4 regions of the Sphingobium sp. S6 genome follow, and region 4 is predicted to be linked to each of the others. Evidence: riboswitches for the same ligand, from Rfam matches in the RefSeq annotation. Region 4 holds a riboswitch; each other region holds the start of a gene.
What was found. A riboswitch is a leader RNA that binds a small molecule or an ion and turns the genes downstream of it on or off. The one in region 4 is predicted to bind cobalamin.
Positions count from the first base shown of each region.

Region 1 (4,185 bases), on a different contig from region 4:
AAACCGCGGCACGCCTCCACGAAGCGCTGGACCGGGGGCTGTGGCGCCCACGTTCGAACAGCGCCGCCATGATCCTTGCCCAACTGAAGGAAGATCGCCCATGATCGAACGCACGCCGGAACAGCATGCCGAAAAGATGAAGAAGAAGCAGGCCGCCCATGACAAGATCATGGCGACCAAGACGCAGGAAAAGGGCCTGCTGATCGTCCATACCGGCAAGGGTAAGGGCAAGACGACCGCCGCGCTCGGCATGGTCATCCGCGCCATCGGCCATGGCAAGCGGGTCGGCGTCGTCCAGTTCGTAAAGGGCGCGATGACCACCGGAGAAAAAGCGGTGTTCGATGCGTTTCCCGATAATGTCACATTCAAGCCGATGGGCGAAGGCTTCACCTGGAACACGCAGGACAAGACCCGCGACATCGCCCTTGCCCGCGAAGCATGGGATGAGGTCAAGCGGATGATTGCCGATCCGGCCTATGATATGGTGCTGGCGGACGAACTGAATATCGTCCTGCGCTACGATTATCTGCCGGTGGAAGAGGTGCTGGAAGCCGTGACGAACAGGGACGAGATGAAGCATGTCCTCATCACAGGCCGCAACGCGCCCGAACCCCTGATCGAGGCGGCGGACCTCGTCACCGAAATGACACTGATCAAGCACCCCTTCCGCAGCGGCGTGAAGGCGCAGGCGGGGATCGAATTCTGACATGAGCGGTCCCGCCATCATCCCGATCGACAGCGCGCAGTTCGAGGCGTTGGTAAGGGCGCGGCGGGACATTCGCCATTTCAGGACGGACCCGATCGATGAGACGGACGTCGAATGGCTGCTCAGCATGGCGCATCGCGCGCCGTCAGTGGGCTTGTCGCAGCCGTGGCGTTTCGTGCGTGTGGAAACCGTGGAGCTACGCGAGCGGCTGGCCTGTCATGTCGACCGGCAGGTCAAGGAAGCGGGCAAGGAATATGATGGCGATCAGGACAAGCTCTATCGCAGCCTGAAGCTGCATGGCTTGCGCGAGGCGCCGGTCCTGTTCGCCGTCTATTGCGACGATGGGACGGAGACGGGCCATCATCTGGGCGCCGTCACCATGCCCGAGGCGCGGCGCTACAGCTGCGTCATGGCGGTGCATACGCTATGGCTGGCGGCGCAGACACGGCGCATCGGCATGGGTTGGGTGTCGATCATGGAGCCCGAAGGCGTGAACGCGATGCTCGATATTCCCGCAAGCTGGGAATGCCTGGGGCTGCTCTGCCTTGGCCGGGCTGTCAGTGAAGAGGATGTGCCGGAACTGGAACGGCGGGGCTGGGAGCAGCGGACCGACTGGCATTCCGTGGTGGTGCGGCGTTAGTTCCGCATCCGCATCCGCTCCCCCGTTCGGACCGAGATCAGCTATTCACCCCGGAGGAAATCCAGCGCCAGCGTTTCGAAACGGTCCTTGTGCTCGATCATCGTCCAATGGCCGCAGCGCGGGAAGACGTGCAGTTCGGCATTGGGGATGATGCGCATGGGCAGCAGCGCGCCGTCGAGCGGACTGACCTTGTCATCGCGGCCCCACATGATGAGCGTCGGCGCCTGGATTTTGCCGAGATAGTCGATACGTTGGGATACGCCCGGCCCGCTCATCGACTGCGCGATGAAGCCGAGGGCGGCGCGCGTGTACATCTTGCGGCTGCTTTCCATCGTCACCGGTTCCAGCGCCGCCTTGTAGCGCATGTCGATCAATTCATCGGTGATGATCGATTTGTCGTACACCATGGATTCGAGCCAGGCGATGATGTTCTCCCGCGTCGGGTCTTCGATGAAATCGACCAGGCGGGTCAGCCCCTCATTGGGGAAGGTCGAGGTGATGTTGAAACCGATGCCGCCGATCGTGATGTAGCGCAGCACGCGGTCGGGATGAGAGGCCGCCAGATGTCCGCCGACAATCCCCCCATAGCTGTTGCCAACAATATGGGCACGGTCGATGCCAAGGCCGTCCATCAGCGCGACGACTGCGTCGCGGGCTACTCCTACCGGGTCGCCATCCACGGGATCGCTCTTCCCATATCCCGGTGCGTCCAGGATGATGGTGCGGAAATATTGGGAGAAGAAGGGCAGATTGCCCCGAAAATTCGCCCAGCCGGTGACGCCGGGGCCGGACCCATGGAGCAGCAACAGCGCAGGGCCGGATCCCGCTTCATGATAATGAAGCCGCCCCTTGTCCGTTTCCAGGAAGCGGCTGGTGCCTTCGAAGCTGAAATCGCCCATCTTTTCCTCTCCATTTTTGCACTATTTGGCGAGGGCGTAGCGGCGATGCGCGATGGACGCAAGGAAGCGGGCGTTGACTACTTCCCTTTCGCTCGCATCGCCATTATGAAGCGCGTCGAGCCGGTTCGCCCGGTTCATCGATCGCGCCGGTGCCCCGGTATAGGGGCTTAAATGGGAATGCGGTGCGGGAGGCTCTCTCCCAAATCCGTGGCTGTCCCTGCAACTGTGAGCGGCGAGCGAAGCATGGACCGGCCAGTTCTGACAATGGGACGGCCAGCCACTGGAGCGATCCGGGAAGGCCCCATGCCAAGCTGTGACCCGCAAGCCAGGAGACCTGCCGGAGCAAAGGTCGCTCTTGCCATGATCCAGGGGATGGTCACGGCTCGGTTCTCCGTTTGAGCGACGAATTTGGTGCGGCTGCGGCCGTGCAGGCGAGCGGCTTGGCCGCCTTCCTGCGCGCGCCGTCCGCTGGTCGTGGCGCAAGTGCTGGAGGGCTGAAGCAATGCAGGAGCAGATGCGGCGGGATACCGCCAGCACCGGCACGCGCCACGGTGTACGCGGCTGGTGCCCGACGGCATGGCGGCCGATGATGGCGGGCGACGGGCTGCTGGTGCGGGTGCGTCCGTCGCTTGGCCGGATGAGCCGGGAACAGGCGATAGGATTTTGCGAGGCGGCGCTTACCCTTGGCAGTGGCCATATCGACGTCACGAACCGCGCCGCCTTTCAGATCAGGGGCGTGCCGGAGGCTGACCATCGTGCGCTGATGGAGCGATTGATCGCTATTGGGCTCGCGCATGCCGATGAGGAGCGAGACGCTCACGTTCCTATACTGATCAACCCGGATTGGCATGAGGGCGATGATAGCGCGCTGATTGCGACGGAACTGACGGCGCGCCTGCGCGAACTACCGGACCTTCCCGCGAAGGTCGGCTTCGCGATCGACGCTGGCCCTGCCCCGGTGCTGAGCGACGCGTCGGCCGATTTCAGGGTGGAACGGGCCGCGAGCGGCGCGCTCATCCTGCGGGCGGACGGGCGCATAAAAGGTACTCCGGTCAACACGGCAGACGCGGCGGAAGGGTTGATCCGCATGGCCCATCGGTTCGTGGCAAGCGGCGGCGTTCAGGCTGGCCGCATGGCGCGGCACAATGTCCCGCTGTTTGAAGAGGCGATCGAGGCGCCTGCCCCGGCACGTTCCCGCGCCACGGCTTTGGCGGATGCACCCGGCCCCTTTCATGCCGCGCCCTTCGGCCGGATCGAGGCGGCGGAACTCCTCGCCATCATCGCCGATGACGCGCGTGCGGTGCGGGTCACGCCATGGCGAGGGTTGGTGCTGGAGGGCAGCGGCGCACCTGCCGACGATCCGTCCGACCCGCGCCTTGCCGCCGATGCCTGTCCGGGCGCTCCCGCCTGCCCGCAATCGAGCGTCGCCACCCGTGAACTTGCCGCCCGTCTCGCGCCCTATGTGCCGGGGCTGCACGTGTCCGGTTGCGCCAAGGGTTGCGCCCGGTCTTCACAAGCAGCGGTCGTCCTGACCGGGCGAGAGGGCGTCTTCGACCTTGCCTTCAATGCGCGCGCGGGTGCGCCGCCGCTGCACGCGGGCCTGTCACCTGATCAGATATTCGCCCATTTCGGAGCCCATTGATGCCGCATCTTTATGAAACAGACGGCGCTGAAATCTATCGCCAGTCCTTCCGCATGATCCGCTCGGAATCGGCGCTGGACCGCTTCTCCACCGAGGAAGAGCGGGTTGCCGTGCGGATGATCCATGCGGCGGGCATGGTGGGTCTGGCGTCGCATATTCGCTTCTCACCGGGATTTGCCAAAGTCGCGATCGCCGCGCTGGAGGCTGGCGCGCCGATCCTGTGTGATGCGCGAATGGTGTCGGAAGGGATCACGCGCGCCCGCCTGCCTAATGGCAACGCGATCATCTGCACCCTGAA
Region 1 is NZ_CAJHOG010000012.1:42,477-46,661, reverse strand. It holds gene cobN (cobaltochelatase subunit CobN) at 1-104, shown strand, start outside; gene cobO (cob(I)yrinic acid a,c-diamide adenosyltransferase) at 101-706, shown strand; gene bluB (5,6-dimethylbenzimidazole synthase) at 708-1,346, shown strand; gene SPHS8_RS18175 (alpha/beta fold hydrolase) at 1,388-2,245, opposite strand; cobalamin riboswitch at 2,376-2,601, shown strand; gene SPHS8_RS18170 (cobalamin biosynthesis protein CobG) at 2,832-3,887, shown strand; gene SPHS8_RS18165 (precorrin-8X methylmutase) at 3,887-4,185, shown strand, end outside.
Region 1: it holds a riboswitch for cobalamin, as region 4 does, so the genes downstream of both, SPHS8_RS18170 (cobalamin biosynthesis protein CobG) here and SPHS8_RS15920 (TonB-dependent receptor) in region 4, are expected to answer to the same signal.

Region 2 (4,185 bases), on a different contig from region 4:
GTCGAAATGATGTTGGATGCGCGGCCCCACCGCCTGGATGACCAGCCGCGCGGGGCGCCCCGCGATGGCGATAAAGCCCTTCACGCGCAGGATGTCATGACCGGTGATGACCTCCTCCAAAGCCGCCAGCAGCGGCGCAGGGTTGCCGATTTCCTCCAGTTGCAGGACGAAGCTGTCGAAATCCTCATGATCATGATCCTCCTCATCATCATGATGGGACGGGCGCGCGTCGATCTGATCCTCGACGCCCGCGCCAAGGCCGAGCAGGACGGCGGGGTCGATCTCGCCACGCGCAGTGCGCAGGAGGCGGACGCCCGGCCGCACTTCCCCGCCCAGCTGCTGCTCCAGTTCCGCCAGCTTTTCAGGCGCGACCAGGTCGGTCTTGTTCAGCAGCACCAGGTCGGCGCAGGCCAGCTGGTCTTCGAACAGCTCCTCGATGGGGCTGTCATGGTCCAACGTCGGGTCGGCCGCCCGCGCCGCAGCGAGCGCGGCCTCATCATGGGCAAAGCGCCCGGCTGCGAGCGCATCCGCATCGATGAGTGCAATGACGCCGTCCACGGTCGCCCGCGTCCGGATATCGGGCCACTGAAACGCTTTCACCAGTGGCTTGGGCAGTGCGAGCCCTGAGGTTTCGATAATGATGTGATCGGGCGGCACGTCCCGGTCCAGCAGCCGCTGCATGGTGGGCAGGAAATCGTCCGCCACGGTGCAACAGATGCAGCCATTGGCAAGCTCGATTATATCCTCGTCCGGGCAGGCTTCGTCGCCGCAGCCCTTCACCAGCGAACCGTCTACGCCGACATCGCCAAATTCGTTGATGATGAGGGCGAGCCGACGCCCGCCCGCATTTTCGATCAGGTGGCGGATCAGCGTCGTCTTTCCGGCACCCAGAAAGCCCGTGATGACCGTGGCGGGAACCTTGCTCATAATGTCTGTCCTTTTTTGGGGATGAGCACGTCGATCTCGTCGAAGCGCTTCCAGCGGTAGATGATCCAGCTCACCAGCCAGCAGGCGGCGAACAGGCCTATGATGAAAAAGCCGAGGCTGTTGAAATGCTCGCCCATGCGGGCGGCGATCGACCAGATGCCGCCGGTCAGGCCCAGCTTGTCGCCCAGCAGCGCCGCCGCCTCGATCCCGCCGATGACGATGGCGACCAGCGCCGACACCAGCGTGATGGTGATGTTATAGTAAAGCTTGCGGATCGGCTTCACGAACGCCCATTGATAGGCGCCCATCATCAGCGCGCCGTCCGCCGTGTCGATGAGCGCCATGCCCGCCGCGAACAGCAAGGGGAAGATCAGTACCGTTGCGATCGAAAGGCCGCTCGCCGCCTGACCCGCCGACAGGCCGAGGATGGCCACCTCCGTCGCCGTGTCGAACCCCAGGCCAAAGAGAAATCCGAGCGGCGCCATGTGCCAGCTACGCGTGACGAGGCGGAACAGCGGCCGGAACAGGCGCGACAACATGCCCCGATTGCCCAGCAGAATGTCCATGTCCTCATCGACATAGGTTCCGCCGTTGCGAACATGATTGAACGTCTTCAGGACAGATCGCAGGATGATGAGGTTCATCGCCGCGATAGCAAAGAGGAAGCTTGCGGAGATGATCGTGGCAATCGTGCCGCCGATCTCCCCCGCCGCCTCGACGCGGCTGAGGGCACTGGCGGCAAAGGCGATGAGGACCGCCGCGATCAGCACGATCGCGCTATGCCCGATCGCGAACCACAGGCCCACGGTCAGCGGCTGCTGCCCGTCCTGCATCAGTTTGCGGGTCACATTGTCGATGGCGGCGATATGGTCGGCGTCCACCGCATGACGCAGGCCCAGGCTCCAGGCGAGCAGGGCGGTGCCCAGCATCATCGTATCGCCCGAGAAGATCATCAGGGCGCATATCCAAAGGCCGATATTGGCGGCGATCAGCAGCGCGAACATCCATGTCGCGCGGCGGCGCAGCGCCGGAACTTGCATAACCATCGGACGGCTTGGCTCCCGTCTGCGTCAGCGAGACTGGACGGGACCTCCGCTATGCGGCCAGCACGACGCGCCGGACGGACGCATCTTAGCGCCCGGCACGCATGCCGGTGCGGTCCCGCCGCACGCGTCGCTCAGACGGAATACCGTGCCCCGGCCATCCCCTGGGCCAAAGCAAGAGCGACCAGACGCCGGCAGGTCTCCTGGCTTGCGGGTCATCGCTCGACACATGGCCTTCCCAGGCCTCGCATGATTTAGCGTCCGGCCCAGTGGCTGACCCTCCGGCGGTAACGGAAAGTCGCTATGCGTCTCGCTCACCGCTTACAGTTGCAGGGACAGCCGCGGATTTGGGCGCCTGACCGGCAGCCCGCACCGCATTCCCTTTGAAGCCCGTTCGGGCACCGGCGCGATCGGGGCTGTGCATAGATGGCTTGACCGGCAAAGGAAAGCGGCAGTTGCATGGTTGCGTCATATTGCAGGGCGCATCCCGCCCGCCTAGACCGGCGCTATGCCATTTCCCTTCTCCTTCACCCGCATTAGCCCAAAGGGCGACGCATCGTTCGTGGAGCGCGATCTGGCGGAGGAGATGCCCGTCGCGATCGAGTTCAACGGCATCGGCTATGCGGTGCTGATGGCGACGCCAGGGGACGTGGCCGAACTGGTTCAGGGCTTCGCGCTTGCCGAGCGGCTGGTCCTGCCATCGGACGCGCCGCTCGACGTTGACGTCCATGTAACGGAGCAGGGCCTGGTCGCCCGCGCCACGCTGCCGCCGGAGCGGGTGGAGGGACTGCTCGGCCGCGTCCGTCACCGCGTCTCCGATTCCTCCTGCGGCTTATGCGGCGTCGAAAATCTGGAGCAGGCGCTGCGGCCCCTGCCCGCCGTGACAGCCCGCTCGACCGCAGGCCGGGCGGCTATCTTCCGGGCGTTGGGCGATCTTGCCGCGCATCAACCGCTCAATCGGCAAACCGGTGCTGTCCATGCCGCTGCCCTGGCGGGGGCAGATGGCGCAATCCGCCTCGCCTATGAGGATGTGGGCCGCCACAACGCGTTCGACAAGCTGATCGGGGCGATGCGGCGGCGGCAATTGTCATGGGATGGCGGCTTTGCGCTACTGTCCTCGCGCTGTTCCTATGAGCTGGTGGAGAAGGCCGCGCTCGCTAATTGCCCGCTGCTTGTCACCATATCCGCCCCCACCCGCCTCGCTGCCGAACGCGCCGCCAGCGCCGGGTTGCCGATCATCGTGCTGGCCCGGGCAGACGCCATGCTGGCGGCAGGCGGGCTGCCCGGCTGACGAGGCGCCGCTTCATCTACCGCTTGCGGGCTTGGTCCTGCCTCATTATCAGCAGCGCCGCGACAGGTTCCCCGTTTGGGGATCAAAAGGGAAGTCGGGTGCAATGCCCGCGCTGCCCCTGCAACTGTAAGCGGTGAGTGGACCGGCCACGCAGCCATTGGGGGAGTATCTCCCGAGAAGGCGGCCGATGCGCATCGACCCGTGAGCCAGGAGACCTGCCTGCCGCAGTCGTTCTTCGACCGGACAGGGTGTGCCGGACGAACGGGGTTCCCCGCGGACGACAGCCATCGCCTTGCCCGCCACTGGCCGGTCAGGGCCGTTGCGGTTCGATTTTGCAGGGAGGGCCATGATGCCGGTCTTTCATGTTCAGATGATTATAAAAGCGTGCCGCTGATGCTGCGTGCCGTCGAAAACAGCGCGTCGGTGGTCGTCTGCTCGACCTGCCGCCTGTCCGCAGACCAACGGGAAGACAGCGAAGGGCGGCGCGGCGGTGCGCTGCTGGTCGATGCCATGCGCGGGCTTCAGGCGCAGGAGCCTGCCTATGAAGCGATCGCCGTGCAGGAAATGCCCTGCCTCTTCGCCTGCCAGCGGCATTGCACCGTCCATGTGCGCGGCCCTGGCAAGGTCGGCTATGTGCTGGGCGACTTCACCCCGGACGCGGATGCCGCGCGCGCCATCCTTGACTATGCCCTGCGCCATGGCGCCAGCGAAGAGGGCGTCGTGCGCTACGCCGAATGGCCGCAAGGGGTGAAGGGGCACTTCATCGTCCGGACGCCGCCCGAGGGCTTTGTCTGCACATGATCCGTTTTGAGGACCGCGACGGTTTTCAGGCCGCGCTCGCCACACTTCCTGGCAGCGACGCGACGGCGATCGACGCTGCGGCGGCGCGGCAGGCTTCTTTGACGAAGCCCGCCGGATCACTAG
Region 2 is NZ_CAJHOG010000012.1:50,367-54,551, forward strand. It holds gene cobW (cobalamin biosynthesis protein CobW) at 1-927, opposite strand, end outside; gene SPHS8_RS18200 (HoxN/HupN/NixA family nickel/cobalt transporter) at 924-1,973, opposite strand; cobalamin riboswitch at 2,147-2,391, opposite strand; gene SPHS8_RS18205 (formate dehydrogenase accessory sulfurtransferase FdhD) at 2,479-3,261, shown strand; cobalamin riboswitch at 3,309-3,498, shown strand; gene SPHS8_RS18210 (DUF1636 domain-containing protein) at 3,655-4,062, shown strand; gene cobT (nicotinate-nucleotide--dimethylbenzimidazole phosphoribosyltransferase) at 4,059-4,185, shown strand, end outside.
Region 2: it holds a riboswitch for cobalamin, as region 4 does, so the genes downstream of both, SPHS8_RS18200 (HoxN/HupN/NixA family nickel/cobalt transporter) here and SPHS8_RS15920 (TonB-dependent receptor) in region 4, are expected to answer to the same signal.

Region 3 (4,185 bases), on a different contig from region 4:
GCGCAGGCGACCATCGGGAATGAAGCCTATGAGGCGATGGAGCCCTTCCGCTGGGGTGGCGACAAGCCCTTCGCGGATGGTCGCTTCTCCACCCTCGATGGCAAGGCGCGGCTGGTGCTCGCCAAGCAGATGGATCTTCAGGAGCCGCTCCAACAGTGGCCGATGACGCTCAACACCGGCCGTTATCGCGACCAGTGGCACACGATGACGCGCACCGGCCTTTCGGCGAAGCTCGCCCGTCATCGGGAGGAGCCGTTGGTCGAGATTCACCCGCAGGACGCCGGGGACTTCGATATCTGCGACGGTGATCTGGCGCGCGTCCAGACCGCGCAGGGCAATAGCATCTTCCGCGTTGGGCTGAGCGATGGCCAGCGCCGGGGCGAAATCTTCACGCCGATCCACTGGACCGATCAAATATCGACCGGCGGCCGCACCGGCCTGCTGCCCCGTCCGCTGGTCGATCCGCATTCCGGTCAGCCCGGCTTCAAGCTGACGCCCGCCAGCATCGAGAAGGTCGCGACCGAGTGGAAGGGCTTCCTGATCCTGCGCGGCGAGCAGCCCGCCAGGGTTCCCTGTCTGTGGGCGACAAAGGTCACCGTGCCGGGCGGCGCGCTTTACGAGGTCGCGGGCAATGGCGATCCCGCCCGGCTCGAAGCCTGCCTGCCCAAGGGCGACCGGGTCGAGGCCATCGACATGTCACGCGGCACCCGCCGCGTCGCGATCATCAAGGATGGCAAGCTCGCGGGTATCCTGATCGTCACGCGCACAGGGCTGCTCCCGTCGCGCGATTGGCTCATCAGCCAGTTGGAAGTCGAAGGCGTGGGGGCGTCCGTCCTCGCCGCGCGCGGGCCCGGCAGTCAGCCCGACAAGGGGCCGACCATCTGCGTCTGCTTCGACATCGGTCTTAATCAGATAATGGCCGCCATCCGCGAACAGAGCCTGGTCGACGTGCCCGCCATCGGCAAGGCGATCGGCGCCGGGACCAATTGCGGGTCCTGCCGCCCCGCGCTTGCCAATATCCTTGCCCAAATTCCGCAGGAGACGCTCCATGCAGCCGAATGAACTTATCGCCCCCGGTGAAGTCTGGCTGGTCGGCGCGGGGCCGGGCGATCCGGATCTGCTGACCCGCAAGGCCGAAAAGCTGATGGCGGCGGCTGACATCGTCTTTTATGACGCGCTGGTCGGCCCCGGCGTCCTTGACCTCATCCCGCAAAGCATACAGCGCGTCAGCGTCGGCAAGCGTTCCGGCCGTCACAGCAAGGATCAGGAAAGCATCAACGACCTCCTCCTCGCCGCTGCCAAGGCAGGCAAGCGCGTCGTGCGCCTGAAAGGCGGTGACCCGTCGGTCTTCGGCCGATCGGCGGAGGAGATGGAGCATCTCGCCGCTGACGGCATCCGCACTCACATCTGCCCCGGCATCACCACCGCCAGCGCGGCGGCGGCAAGCGGCAACGCCTCGCTCACCCTGCGCGGCAAGGCGCGCGGCCTGACGCTGGTGACCGCGCATCTCAAAGCCGGTGAACCGCTCAAGCTCGACTGGGAAACGCTGGCCCGTCCGGGCGGCACGCTCGGCATCTATATGGGCCGCGCCGCAGCTGGCGAGATCAGCCGCCAGCTGATCGCCGCCGGGCGCGATCCCGAAACGCCGGTGATGGTGGCGGTCAATGTATCGCTGCCCACCGAACGGCTGATTCGGGGCAAGCTGTCGGCGCTTGCCTTCCTGGTCGCGACGATCAGCGACGAAGATCCGACCCTGCTTCTGATTGGTGAGGCGGTGGCGGGCACGTCCATGCCAGTAGAGGCCGCAGCCAGCGTCGCTCTTCAGCTTTGAAGACCGGCTCTCCGCGACCTTTGCCCTGAGCTTGCCGAACGCCCCCGAACTTAGTTGGAAGGAAGGGAGGGGGCTTCGGCAAGTTCAGCTCGGCGATAGGGTGCAACCCGCTCAGCACGATAAGCAACGTGCTCCTGCAAAGGCAGGAGCCCAGTCCCGTCCTCTGAATTGGGCTCCTGCCTTCGCAGGAGCACGGCGCAGCTAGTTTTTTGGCAACCCGGCAAGATCCTGCGGTCGATTGATATTCGGCAGGACGATATCGGCCCGCTCCACGATCCGCGCGCCGATCCGCTCCAGCCAGCCATATATCGACCGGCTATTCTCCTCAGCCAGATGCGCGTCCAGATCATCCGCAAGCCCGGCAGGCCAGAAACCGGCAAGTTGCTGCCCCTTCAACACCGCAGCGCCTTCTCCCGCCAGCGCCTCCACCAACGCCGCCGGATAGACCGGCATGTCGCACCCGGTCGTCAGCACCGCGTCATAGCCTTCGTCCCGCGCATGATGCAGTGCCGCGTTCAGCCCGCCCAGCGGTCCCATATCAGGCGCGGGCCGGTCGGAGAGGCTGGTCATCCCCTCGACCGTCCGCCCGCAGACCACCACCGCCTCCACATGGGGCGCGATCGCCGCCACCGCATGGTCGATCAGCATGCGCCCATCCGACATCAGCGCCAGCGCCTTGTCGCTCCCGAACCGACGGGATCGTCCCCCGGCAAGCACAGCGCCCAGTAATCGCATCGATCCACTCCTTGGCAGAACCCTCGCTTTCCCCTATGGCGCGCGGCGTGAGCGGGCAACCGTTCACGAAAGATCGCGCCGGAAAGGGAATGCGGTGGGGACGGTTCATCCGTCCAAGTCCGCAGCTGCCCCTGCAACTGTAAGCGGTGAGCGCGATGCACCCGGAAACCCGCATGCCTTCAAAAGGGGAAGGCGAGGGGGACCAGCCACTGGACACGCGTCCGGGAAGGCCCGTGCATCGCCGCGACGACCCGCGAGCCAGGAGACCTGCCGGCGCATGGTCGCTCTTGCCTTGGGTCCAGGGATCGGCCCGGGCACGGTTTTCCGTCTGAGCGACGAAGCGGCGCAGGGCCGCATCGGTGCGCGTGACGGGATTGGCGTCTCCCTCCCTCGTGCACCGGCCGCTCGCGCGGAAGCCCTGGCCTCATGTCGCATGGCGCTCAGGGAAGACAGAAAATGTTCAAGACCGGAATTTCACTGCTGGCGCTGCTTGCGGCCACCCCCGCGCTTGCCGAAGATGCAGACGAAATCGTTGTCACCGCGCTCGGCATCGAGCAGCCGACCGATGAAGTCGGGCAGGCCGTGACGGTGATCGATGAAAAGACCATCGAGACGCGCCAGAATGTCAGCATCGCGGACCTGCTGATCACCACGCCCGGCGTCCGTTTCAACCGCGCCGATGCCGTGGGCGGCGTCACCGGCATTTCGATCCGTGGCGCGGAAACGACGCAAACGCTGGTGCTGCTCGATGGCGTGAAGATCAATGATCCGAGCAGCATCGGCGACGCCTATGATTTCGGCAATTTGCTGACCGGCAACATCCGCCGCATCGAAGTGCTGCGCGGCTCCAATTCGGTGGTCTACGGCAGCCAGGCGATCGGCGGCGTCGTCAACATCATGACCGGCGCCCCCAGTGAAGATTTCGGAGGGACGGTTTCGGTCGACTATGGCTATGCCGACACGCTGAACGCCAAGGCGGACGTTTCCGGCACAAGCGGCATCGCGTCAGGCGGGCTTGGCGTCGCTTATTTCCGCACGGATGGCATTTCGTCCGCTGCGGGGGGCACCGAGCGAGACGGCTATGAAAATGTCGCCGCTAACGCGAAGCTCAAGCTAAGCTTCACCGATGCCCTGAGCCTTGATCTGCGCGGCTACTATATCCATTCCGATCTCGACACGGACATGTTCTTCGGCGCGCCGATCGACACGCCCGACACCAGCAAGGTCGATCAATATATCGGTTATGCAGGTCTGAACGCCGCTCTGTTCGATGGAAAGCTTCAGAACCGGGCAGCAGTCACATGGTCGCGCACGGACCGCGATTACTTCTCGTTCCGGGGCGATGACGCGAGGGAGGGGTATAGCGGTACGACCCTGCGCTTTGAATATGAGGGCGTCTATAAGCCGGTGGATCAGGCCCGCATCATCTTCGGCTACGAACATGAACGGCCCGACTTTGATTCCTTCGGTCCCTTCGCGCCGGGCAGCGCGCGGGCCAATATCGACAGCGTCTATGCGCTCGCGGTCGTACAGCCGGTCGACGGCCTCTCGCTCACCGGAGGCGTTCGCCATGATGATCATAGCCAGTTCGGCGGCGCGACCACCTTCGGCGCCAATGC
Region 3 is NZ_CAJHOG010000002.1:215,381-219,565, reverse strand. It holds gene SPHS8_RS08200 (nitrate reductase) at 1-1,062, shown strand, start outside; gene cobA (uroporphyrinogen-III C-methyltransferase) at 1,049-1,831, shown strand; gene mobA (molybdenum cofactor guanylyltransferase) at 2,033-2,566, opposite strand; cobalamin riboswitch at 2,594-2,855, shown strand; gene SPHS8_RS08185 (TonB-dependent receptor plug domain-containing protein) at 3,023-4,185, shown strand, end outside.
Region 3: it holds a riboswitch for cobalamin, as region 4 does, so the genes downstream of both, SPHS8_RS08185 (TonB-dependent receptor plug domain-containing protein) here and SPHS8_RS15920 (TonB-dependent receptor) in region 4, are expected to answer to the same signal.

Region 4 (4,185 bases):
CTCGATCAGGGGAGAGGGCCCGAGATGGCGGACGCGGATGCTGGCTTCCCATGGATCGAGGACGATAGCCGCCCCGGCGGACGCTGCATTCCTGAAGGCGTTGGGGATATGATCGCCATTGGTGTAGCGGCTGTGGCTGGCGGTGTAATTGCCGTCGAAGGCAAGCCAGGGGAGTGGCCGCCAGAAGGCGACAAGCTCATAGCCATGGCGGCGGCTGGCTCCGCTGGGTTCGACCGCGTTGGAATCGCCGACGAAGCGCAACTCGCTTCCGACGTTCAGCCACCAATAGGTTGCGGTGAAGGTGAAGCCGGGAAGCTGAAGGCGGCCGCCCAGTTCCTTGCCGGTGCCGCGCACGAGCATGGGAACAGGCGTGTCCACATTGACCGCGCCGCGCGCGTCATTGGAATGGAAGCCCCGGCCCCAATTGGCATAGAGTTCGACCTGCGGCGTGATCGCCCACGCGGCCGACGCCTTGGGCGAGACGAGCGTGTCCGAACCGCTGCCTTCACCCAATGCGGCGGCAACGGCGTCCCGGCTGCGGACATCATAATGATAATAGTCGCCGCGCACCCCGCCGGTGATGCGCAGGCCGGGAAGGGGCGTGACGGTCGCTTCGCCATAAAGCGCGGCCGAGCCTTGGTTGACGCGATAGCGGCCAAGCGAGGAGAGGAAAGCGCGCCCTGCGGTTCGGTTGACGCCGACATTGCCGATCGCGTCATAACGGTTTTCCGTGCCGAGCTTCAGTTGCAGCGCGGGATCGGCATCCCAGCGCTTTTCGCCCGTGAAACCGAGGACCCAGCGGCGGTCGAATTGCTGTATCTGCGCGCTGGTGCCGTCGGGGTCGGTGTAGGTGGGGTTGGAGAACATCGTCCAGTCGTAGAACTGGGCGTACAGATTGGCGCGCCATGTCGGCTGAATGGTGGCGAGATTGCCGATAATGCGGGTGGTTTCACCGCGCGCGGACGGATCGGGCGAACAGAAGATATCGGGGCAGAGCGGCGTGCCGACGATGCGCTCAGGGATTTGCTCGGTCGGGCGCCATGTCGCGCGATAGGCGTGGAGCGTGGCGTCGATCTTTCCGGCCCCTGTGGGGAGCGTATATTTGGCGAAGCCCGCATAATGGCGCAGATGTTCAGGCTCCTGCCATGGCCCGTCATAGGCCTTGGCCTGCGCGACCAGGGTGAGATCGCCCGCGCCCGCCCTTACCGTCCCGCCCGACGCCAGCCTGCGCCAGCCGAAGGATCCGCCCTCCGCCGAGACCCATGGCCGGTCATAGCCGTCGATCGTGGTCATATAGGCCGCGCCTGCAAGCGCGAAGTCGCCGCCATCGGCGCGATAGGGACCTTTGCGAAAATCCTCCCGCGCGATGATTTCGGGGATGAGCCCATTGAGGTCGAGATAGCCCTGGCCGTGGCCATGGCTGCGGAAATTCATCTGAACCGCGTCGATATAGGTGGTGAAGTCCGACCCATGGTCGAGGTTGAAGCCGCGCAGGAAATATTGATTGGCCTTGCCGCTGCCCGAATGCTGGGCCGCGACCATGCCCGGCACGGCTTCGAGCAGTTCGGCGACGCGCAGCAGCGGGCGGACGAGAAGGTCAGCACCACCGACGCTGCCTTCGCTCGCCGCATGGGCGGTGCCGATCTTGTCCTCGCCCCGGCCGAAGACGATGATGGCGCTGGCGTCTTCGCCCGCATCGGCCGCTTCGGCGGCAAAGGCTGGCAGGGGGAGGAGAGTGGCGGTCAGCGCCCAGGCGGCGCGGTGGAAATGATCGGGAAGTTTCACATCATGCACTCCGGGCGTCTGGCGACATCCGGCAAGAGACCTGTCGTCAGGCGACGACCGGCGCACGCCGACGGCCGGACGCCCCCAAGGCGGCCGCCAGCGTCACCGAAGCGGCCTCTTGCCGCTCGTTCGTCGCTCAGACGGAGTTCACCGTGCCGCGGCCATCCCCTGGACCAAGGCAAGAGCGACCAGACGCTGGCAGGTATCCTGGCTCGCGGGTCATCGCTTGATGCACGGCCTTCCCAGGCCTCGCAGGATTTAGCGTCCGGCCCAGTGACTTGCCCCAACCTGCCTGTGAGGTGGGGCGATGTGCATCGCGCTCGCCGCTTACAGTTGCAGGGACAGCCCTGGCTTGGGGAGGCGGATGCCTCCTTCACCATGTTCCCTTTTAAGCCTCTTTCGAGGCACCGGCGCGATCATGCCCGGGGGGTTGCCCCGGGTGAGGGGGCGATAGCGGAGGTGGGGGTGTGGGGCAAGGGGGGTGGTGGGGATTGCTCCCTCTCCCCTTTAGGGGAGAGGGGTGGGGAGAGGGGGCGACGGCTGAGCTTTGTGTTCCCCTCTCCCGCCTTCGCTTCGCTCGGCACCCTCTCCCCTGAAGGGGAGAGGGAATTGGGGGTGCTGGGCCTTCGCGCCAATCAGTTCAGGGTCGTGCAGCGTTCTCGCTGGAGGCGGAGGGCCATGGCCTGGTAGCGGACGGCGCGTTCATTGTGGAGGGCGATGGTTGCCTGGTCGGCGCCGCGCAGGCGGGCTTCCCTGGCTTGCCGCGCTTCCTGGGCGGCGCAGGCGGAAAAATGTGACGCGTCATTGGGGCGCATGGCCCATATCCTCTCTCAAGTTTCTTATGGCTCGAACGATAACATCGGCCTGTTTCCCGCTGCAATTACGCAGGTTAACGCCGGAAAGCTTCTATTTTTTGACAGGAGCCTGGCGAATTTTCGCATAATGGAATTTTGGCTTTTCAGCGGGTTGAGCGGGAGCCCGCCTACCTTTTTCTGTCAACCGCCCCTGTTCCACGGCGCGTCGCGGAAGCTTTCGCGCAAGAATGCGATGAAGGTGTCCACGGCGGCAGGGCGGCCCGCCGCGCGGGGGTGGACGGCGTGGACGGCGAGGTCGGCGGGGCCTTCCCAAGGTTCAAGGACGCGGACGAGGCGTCCGTCCGCGATTAGATCGCCCACGTCCCAGAGCGAGCGCAGGGCGATGCCGACGCCGGTAAGGGCGAGTTCGCGCACGATTTCGCTGCTGTTGGTGCGGACATGGCTTTGGCCGTCGATCAGCTTGCGCGCGCGCCCGTTGACCAATCGCCATGGCAATTGTCCTTCGGCGGCGAGCAGAAGGTGGCGCGAGAGGTCGGCGATCCTTTCCGGCGTGCCGTGGGCGGCGAGATAGGCGGGGCTGGCGCAGAGGATGCGGCGGTTGGCGGCGAGATGATGCCCCTCCAGATGGGCGGGAATGTCGCTGGTGATGCGGATCGCAAGGTCGATCCGTTCAGCGAGCAGGTCTTCATAGGCGTCGGACAGGTTGAGTTGGAGGTCGACGCGCGGATGCTGTTCCAGGAAGCGGCCGACATGGGGGGCGACATGGAGGCGGCCGAAGGAGGTGGGGGCGGAGATGCGCAACGGGCCGGATGCGGCGCGGTGGCGGTTGGTGACGCGTTCTTCCGCCTGGGCAATGGCGTCGAGGATTGCGACGAGGTCGCCGTGAAGGCTGGCGCCCTCTTCCGTCAGGGCGAGGCGGCGCGTGGTGCGGTGGATCAGGCGGACGCCGAGGCGGGCTTCGAGGCGAGAGAGACGTTTCGACATCATCGCGGGCGAGATGTTGAGCATGCGGCCAGCGGCTGAGAGGCTGCCTGCTTCCACCGCGCGGGCGAAGAGAAGATAATCGGGGTCCATCGATGATCTTTTCCTGTGGGGAACAGATGCTTTGAACCTTTATCGTCTAGTGCGAGGATGGCGGCGGGTCTATAGATTTTGGCCATAGTTTTTCGCGATGGAGAGTTGCCCATGGACGGTATGATCGAGAAATCGGGCCTGATGGTGGCCGCCGAACTGGCGCGCTTTATTGATGAGGATGTGCTGCCGGGGACGGGGATCGTGGCGGATGCGTTCTGGCGAGGCGCTGCTGCGATTTTCGCGCGGTTCGCGCCGCGCAATGCGGCTTTGCTGGAGAAACGCGATGCTCTTCAGGCGCAGATCGATGCCTGGCACGGGGAGCATGCGGGACGGCCTTTCGATGCGGAGACCTATCGGGCTTTCCTGACGGAGATCGGCTATCTTGTGGCGGAGCCTGCGCCCTTTTCCATCGGGTCGGGCCGGGTGGATGCGGAGCTCGCGACGCTGGCGGGGCCGCAGCTGGTGGTGCCGATCCTGAATGCGCGCTTCCTGTTGAACGCGGCCAATGCGC
Region 4 is NZ_CAJHOG010000007.1:22,270-26,454, reverse strand. It holds gene SPHS8_RS15920 (TonB-dependent receptor) at 1-1,725, opposite strand, end outside; cobalamin riboswitch at 1,966-2,212, opposite strand; gene SPHS8_RS15915 (hypothetical protein) at 2,421-2,600, opposite strand; gene SPHS8_RS15910 (LysR family transcriptional regulator) at 2,781-3,674, opposite strand; gene SPHS8_RS15905 (malate synthase G) at 3,786-4,185, shown strand, end outside.